Regions from separate parts of the Metabacillus sp. 22489 genome, predicted to be linked through region 1. Evidence: a T-box and tRNA genes for the amino acid it is inferred to sense, from the RefSeq annotation. Region 1 holds a T-box; the other holds one or more tRNA genes.

Region 1 (3,577 bases):
AAGAAAATAATGTCATACCCTGTTACTAATACATCTGTCGGATAATAGCGTTTGTAATCAGCTGAATCTGTATCTGGCCAGCCCATTGTAGAAAACGGCCAAAGAGCTGAACTAAACCACGTGTCAAGCACATCTTTATCCTGCTCCCAATTTTCTATATCTGCAGGCGGTTCTTGATTAACATATACCTCTCCTGTTTCTTTATGGTACCATGCTGGAATACGGTGTCCCCACCATAATTGTCGAGAAATACACCAATCACGGATATTCTCCATCCAACGCATATAAGTTTTTTCAAATCTGTCTGGAACAAAATTCACCTTTTCTTCTTCTGCTTGTTGAAGCTTAATTGCTTCATCTGCTAAAGGCTGCATTTTTACAAACCATTGAGTTGAAAGATACGGTTCGACAACTGCTCCGCTTCTTTCACTATGTCCTACAGAATGAAGATGCTCTTCAATTTTAAATAACACACCTTGCTCTTGTAGATCTTTCACTATTTTTTTACGACACTCAAAGCGGTCAAGTCCATTGTATATACCTGCGTTTTCATTCATTGTTCCATCTTCGTTCATCACAAGAATGCGCTCGAGGTTATGACGGTTTCCAACTTCAAAGTCATTTGGATCATGAGCAGGAGTAATTTTTACTGCACCTGAACCGAATTCCATATCTACATAATCATCACCAACAATTGGAATTTCACGACCAACAATCGGTAAGATTACTTTTTTTCCAATTAAATGTTTGTACCGTTCATCTTCTGGATGAACAGCAACCGCAGTATCTCCAAGCATTGTTTCTGGTCTAGTAGTAGCAATTTCAATAGAGCCCGAACCATCTGCTAACGGATAACGCATATGGTAGAATGCACCTTGAACATCTTTATATATTACTTCAATATCTGATAAAGCTGTTTTTGTTTGTGGATCCCAGTTGATAATATATTCGCCACGATAAATAAGGCCTTTATTATAAAGGGATACAAATACTTCACGAACAGCCTTTGATAAGCCTTCATCAAGTGTGAAACGTTCACGTGAGTAATCTAATCCAAGTCCTACTTTCGCCCATTGCTCACGAATATGACCTGCATATTCCTCTTTCCATTTCCATGTTTCTTCAACAAATTTTTCTCTACCTAAATCATATCGTGATTTTCCTTCTTCACGTAGCTTAGCTTCCACCTTTGCTTGTGTTGCAATCCCAGCATGGTCCATTCCAGGCAACCAAAGGACATCATAGCCTTGCATCCTTTTCATACGTGTCACAATATCTTGCAGCGTAGTATCCCAAGCATGACCGAGATGAAGTTTTCCCGTCACATTTGGTGGTGGAATAACAACTGTATATGGTTGTTTATTTTGATCACCTGTTGCTTCAAAGTACTTCCCCTCAAGCCAAAATGAGTAGCGATTCTTTTCAATTGTCTGTGGGTCATATTTAGTTGGTAATTCTCGTTGATTTTGATTATTTTCCATCAAAATATCCTCCTTCATCATGTTTCATATTTATAGATGGAACTATATTTACACAAAATAAAAACTCCTTCCATCCCTTAAAAGGACGAAAGGAGAAAATTTCGCGGTACCACCTTTTTTCATAGACATATGGTTACCCATATAAGTTGCCTATGCACTCAACATTTATAACGGTAAAAACCGGCTTCTTTTACTATCTTCAAAGAAGCAACTCCTGGGCGACCTTCCAAAGTATCATCATAAGAAATCTTTCAGCAAATGATTTCTCTCTCTGTAAAGTGATATCCATTGTACTCTTCCCATTCAACGTTTATAAGTTATGTAAATTTCATCTACACTCTATATTACTAGAAAAAACTTTTTTTCGTCAATATTTTCGCCAAATTTCTATTCTTTCATACAGGCACTTCCCTAAGCCTACTAGCATATTTTAATAATACAAATTAAGACAAAAGCAAACGAACCTGTTGACATTATTTTATGTAAATTCAAAAGAATTGTGAGCTCATTATAAAGCGTTTCGGAAAATTTAGGAGGGTTGCGTTATGAAACGGAGATATAATCCTTATACACTTCCACCATGGGTTAAGCAAATTAGGGATGTAGGGGTTCAAATCATCATTCCTTTAACAATTTTCCAAGGAATTCGTACAGTCTTTTTTCCAACATCTTTTGACGTCCTTTTATTAGGCTTATTAATTATTTTAGCTATTGCTTTGCGGTTTGATTGGATTTAACTCATAGTAAAATAGAGACAAAACTACGAGAAAACGATTGAAGAGAGACTGTGTGGGGACAGTCCCTCTTTCATATTATAAGAATTTAAGCTTCTTCTGCTTCAAGCCTCTTTTTTTCTTCGACCTCAGAAATTTTCATTACTAAATATTCAATATTTTTAAAATGCCAATAAGCTCTTATTAATCTCTTATTCTTCTCTAATTCAGAATATTTACTTGGATTCTTTACACACTGTTTGATTAACTGACAAATTCGTTGTGGATATGCTAAATAGCTAAGGAATAACAGCATTTCATCCTCTTTAAAAGGGTAGCTATTCTGGTACGTATAAAACCAATTGACACAGTCCTGACATTGGGTTGGAAATGTTTTCGATGTTCGATACATAAATAGAAGTAAATCATCAATGGGTGAAGCGTATTTTGCATCCTCAAAATTAGATAAGTAGCCAGTACCATCTTTATCATACAAAAAATGATGAGCAGATATTTTCCCATGGGTGAGAACAATTCGAGATTTCTCTTTATTTTCCATTGACTCAGACCATTCCTTCAGTTTTTTTGAAGAAAATTCAATCGCTCGACTTACTTCAATGAAATAAGTGACTGCTTGTAATTCAAATGGTGACAGATATAGCTTCTGTTCACAATGTTCTACAAAACGTTCATAAAATTCCTTATCTTCTTCCCACTTTTTTATCATTTTCGTGTAATGATTTTCTGCCTCATGAGCTTGTAACTTTCTTTCTACTTCTGTTCGATGATGCAAAGCTGCAATTTCTTTAAATAAATACTGATGACGTGCATCAAGCTCCTCATTATAATCATTTGGTAGCCATGGCATAATATAATAATAGTCATTCCCTAGCTTTGAGAGAAAGTGTTGATATTTATTATTTACAATCGGAACATAGCTTGTATAGCGATGTTGATTTAATGTTAGAAACGATTGAATGAATTGGTGATTCGATGGTTTTGCTAACCTTTTAAGTACGTAATTGCCTTTACTCGTATGAACTTTGAGCGCCTTTTTACTTAAAGCCTCAGTATATTCAGGAATAATTTCATAGTCCTGTAAGATTGAGTTTAGTTCGTCTTGTTGGATGTCCAAAGGAGATACACCTCAAATCTTCAATTGAGATTAAAATAATAAATTGCCAATTGTCCTTCTATAAACTTCATTTTTAAAGAAAAAAACAGTAAAGGAAACGACGTCCCATACTGTTTTTGTTTTGTATTACTTAGATACGGAATAGTCTGGTATATAAAGGATTTGCCCTTCGTAAATATCCTGATCTGCATGAAAATTATTTACACGAATAAGCTGTTGCACAGAAATATCATATCTTTCACAAATTT
Region 2 (3,577 bases), on a different contig from region 1:
CTTCTAATGCAGAAGGTGATGAAATATTTAAAGTCACGAATGGGAAATATCAGATAACAAATATGAAGCGAATATTCCCATATATTGATTTAAGAATCGGACAAGTGAGAGCAAATCATCAATTAATCTATTTGAATAAAACATACACTCTTTCAGATTATATAAAACCTGGAACATGGGTAAGAATTTCACTAAAACGGATTTCGCTTTGGCAACAATTGAAGGGAGTGAATCTATAATGGCTGAAATAGAAAAACAATTAACTGAAGAAGAACAACAAGAGTTAATCGCAAAATATGATCCAGAAGCGGGGACAAGGAAATTAACAGGTATCCTTGGATATATTGCATTTTTTGGTCTGCTTGCCTTTTCACTATTTCAATTATATACGGCCATCTTTGGTGTATTTACCGCACAAATTCAACGGACCGTACACTTAGGGTTTGCTTTGTCGCTAATCTTTTTGCTTTTTCCAGCCAATCGTAAAAAACAAAAAACAGGTAGATTCCAAATTACATGGTATGACGGCATATTAGCAGTTTTTAGTATAGGTGTCGGTGCTTACTGGCCATTATTTTTTGACGATCTTGTAATGAGTGTAGGCCGCTTAAGTACATTAGATTTCATTGTTGGTGCAATAGCGATTTTATTAGTTTTGGAGGCAACAAGACGAGCGGTAGGCTTACCGATTATGATTATTGCTGTTATTTTTGTTTTATACGGTTTGTTTGGTCAATACATGCCCGGCTTTCTTTCTCATCGCGGATTAACTTTAGAACGTTTGGTGCAAACGATGTTTTTTACAACTGATGGGATATTAGGAACACCATTAGCTGTTTCATCAACCTTTATATTCTTATTCCTCTTGTTTGGAGCATTTCTTATAAGAACTGGAGTTGGGCAATATTTTAATGACTTATCAATAGCAGTTGCAGGCCGCAGAATTGGTGGTCCTGCAAAGGTTGCGATATTTTCAAGCGCCCTGCAAGGAACAATTAGTGGCAGTTCAGTTGCAAATGTTGTTACATCAGGAGCATTTACAATTCCGATGATGAAAAACCTTGGCTACAAAAAGGAATTTGCTGGTGCTGTCGAGGCAGCATCGTCTACAGGCGGGCAACTTATGCCACCTATAATGGGAGCTGCAGCGTTCCTCATGGTTGAGTTTATTGGAAACGGCATTACTTATTGGGATATTGCTAAGGCAGCTGCAATTCCGGCAATTCTATACTTTGCAGGAATATGGATTATGACTCATTTTGAAGCAAAGCGAATTGGACTTAGAGGGTTAACGAAAGAAGAAATGCCTAGTCGGAAAGAAATATTTAGTAAAATCTATCTTCTTCTTCCTATACTAACAATCGTTGTTTTATTAATGGCAGGCGTAATCGTCACACATGCTGCTTTATACTCTATCTTAGTCGCAATCCTTGTAAGTTTAATTAATAAGGAAACGAGAATGGGTCCAAAGGAGTTTGTTTTTGCATTAGTAGAAGGTGCACGAACAGCTCTTGGGGTAGCAGCGGCAACAGCAGCAGCTGGTATAATTGTAGGAATTGTTACAAAAACCGGATTGGGATTAAAGCTAGCAAATGGTCTAGTTGATTTAGCAGGAGGATATTTAATTCCAACACTTATATTAACAATGATCGCTGCACTTATACTTGGAATGGGCTCACCAACAACGGCTAATTATGTTATCACATCAACGATCGCAGCACCAGCTATTATCCTATTAGGTGTACCTGATTTATCTGCACATCTATTTGTCTTCTATTTTGGAATTATTGCAGATATTACACCACCGGTTGCTCTAGCGGCCTTTGCAGCAGCAGGTGTAGCAGGAGCAGAGCCATTTAAAACAGGAGTCGATTCAGCGAAATTAGCAATCGCTGCCTTTATTATCCCATACGTCTTCGTTCTCTCACCTGAATTACTCATGATTGATACAACCTGGTATGAATTAGTGTGGGTAATCCTTACATCTGTTTTAGGAATGATCGCAATAGGAGCTGCAATTATCGGATATTGGATGAGAAAGATGCACTGGCTAGAACGAATCGTTAATATCATTTCTGGATTATTGCTCATATATCCAGAAAGAATTTCAGATATTACAGGCTTAATCCTATTTGTTGCAATGTTTGCGTTACAATATATTTGGAAACGGAACAATGATCAAAAAAATAAGCCTAACATGGCCGTGGAAAGTTAAGAATGCTAGATAACATGATGTAGTAATCTCCACTTACCTATAGGAGATTACTACATTCTACTTAATTTAGAGGTGCTTATATTTTCCGGGAAATAAGTCGAATTGTGAAATTAGATTGATATGTTAGAAAAGTATTGACTATATACCCTATAATAAATATAATAGAAAATGTAACTTATAAATACGACTTGTTAGCTCAGTGGGAGAGCACTTCCTTGACAGGGAAGGGGTCGGGGGTTCAAGTCCCTCACAGGTCATTACTTGAATAACGTTGGATAAAAGGGTTTCTCTTAATTGAGAAACCCTTTTATTTTTTATCTTATTTTTGATAAGTAAAGGAAAAGGATTTTGATACCTGGTTACCTCGCCAAAATATAGCACTTAAAAATGAAATATATGTCAGTCTCTTTTACTTATAAGACTATGTGAATTTATTATTGACTTCTTCTTTTAACTAATATAGTTTTATATGGTGATTATTAACAAAGGGGGTATATAGTATGAGTGCAGAAGTAGTAATAAATAATGATATAACTTCTCAAAGAAATGAAAAATCATACTTTGATGGAGGTTTACTTCAGTACATAGGTTGGTCTATCTTAGGAGTTCTCGTTACGGTATGTACGCTTGGAATTTGCTATCCTTGGTCTTTTACTATGATTTTTAGTTGGAAAGCTAAGCATACGGTAATTAATGGTAGACGTTTAAAATTTACTGGAACAGCGATTGGACTATTCGGTAACTGGATTAAATGGTGGTTCCTCTGTATTATTACTTTAGGAATCTATAGTTTTTGGTTATTTATTGCTCTAGAAAAATGGAAAACAAAACATACTGTATTTCAAAATTAATAAAGAAGTCCTCTGCTTATGCAGAGGTCTTTTTACTTGTTAAAATAAGCAAACTGCTTTACTTTATTCTCTTTGCTCTTAATAGAAGTAAGGTAAGTGATGTAGTTTTTGTTACGAGTAGGAAATTTTTCGCAAGTACCTTTAAAAATAAAAGAATAGAGAAGGGTTATCAATGAGGGCTAATTAAAGGCGAATAACAAAAGGCCAAAATTGCAGATTTTCATCTGTGAACGACTTTTTACTAAATGGGAATAAGACAAGAGAAGATTATCTAAACATTTTTAACGAGACAGTCGGGAATATAGATGAAGGTTTATTTATTTTAAACCAACACCAATATTCCTTTACTTAAATATTGGTAATAAGCCAAATAATGTGACACAAAAATAGTATGATAAGTTGGTCATACGAATCAGTTGTTCCCTTAAAATGTGAATTAAATAATAGATTTATTAGGATCAATAATATCACTTAAAACTAATATTTCATCATGAATTTGTTTTTTTAAGTT

Evidence for each region. A T-box is a leader RNA that pairs with one kind of tRNA and senses whether it is charged. The one in region 1 lies ahead of ACTJJ9_RS07250 (valine--tRNA ligase), so its partner is inferred to be a tRNA-Val.
Region 2: it has a tRNA-Val gene. The T-box ahead of ACTJJ9_RS07250 (valine--tRNA ligase) is inferred to sense a tRNA for this amino acid. The anticodon was not compared.

Annotation. Positions count from the first base shown of each region.
Region 1 covers NZ_JBQENT010000008.1:117,624-121,200, reverse strand. Annotated here, with positions in the region: gene ACTJJ9_RS07250 (valine--tRNA ligase) at 1-1,481, opposite strand, end outside; T-box leader at 1,560-1,797, opposite strand; gene ACTJJ9_RS07245 (hypothetical protein) at 2,027-2,218, shown strand; gene ysxE (spore coat protein YsxE) at 2,304-3,329, opposite strand; gene spoVID (stage VI sporulation protein D) at 3,456-3,577, opposite strand, start outside.
Region 2 covers NZ_JBQENT010000018.1:38,187-41,763, reverse strand. Annotated here, with positions in the region: gene ACTJJ9_RS12370 (DUF1850 domain-containing protein) at 1-239, shown strand, start outside; gene ACTJJ9_RS12365 (TRAP transporter permease) at 239-2,215, shown strand; tRNA gene ACTJJ9_RS12360 (tRNA-Val) at 2,401-2,472, shown strand; gene ACTJJ9_RS12355 (DUF898 family protein) at 2,716-3,066, shown strand; gene ACTJJ9_RS12350 (hypothetical protein) at 3,503-3,577, opposite strand, start outside.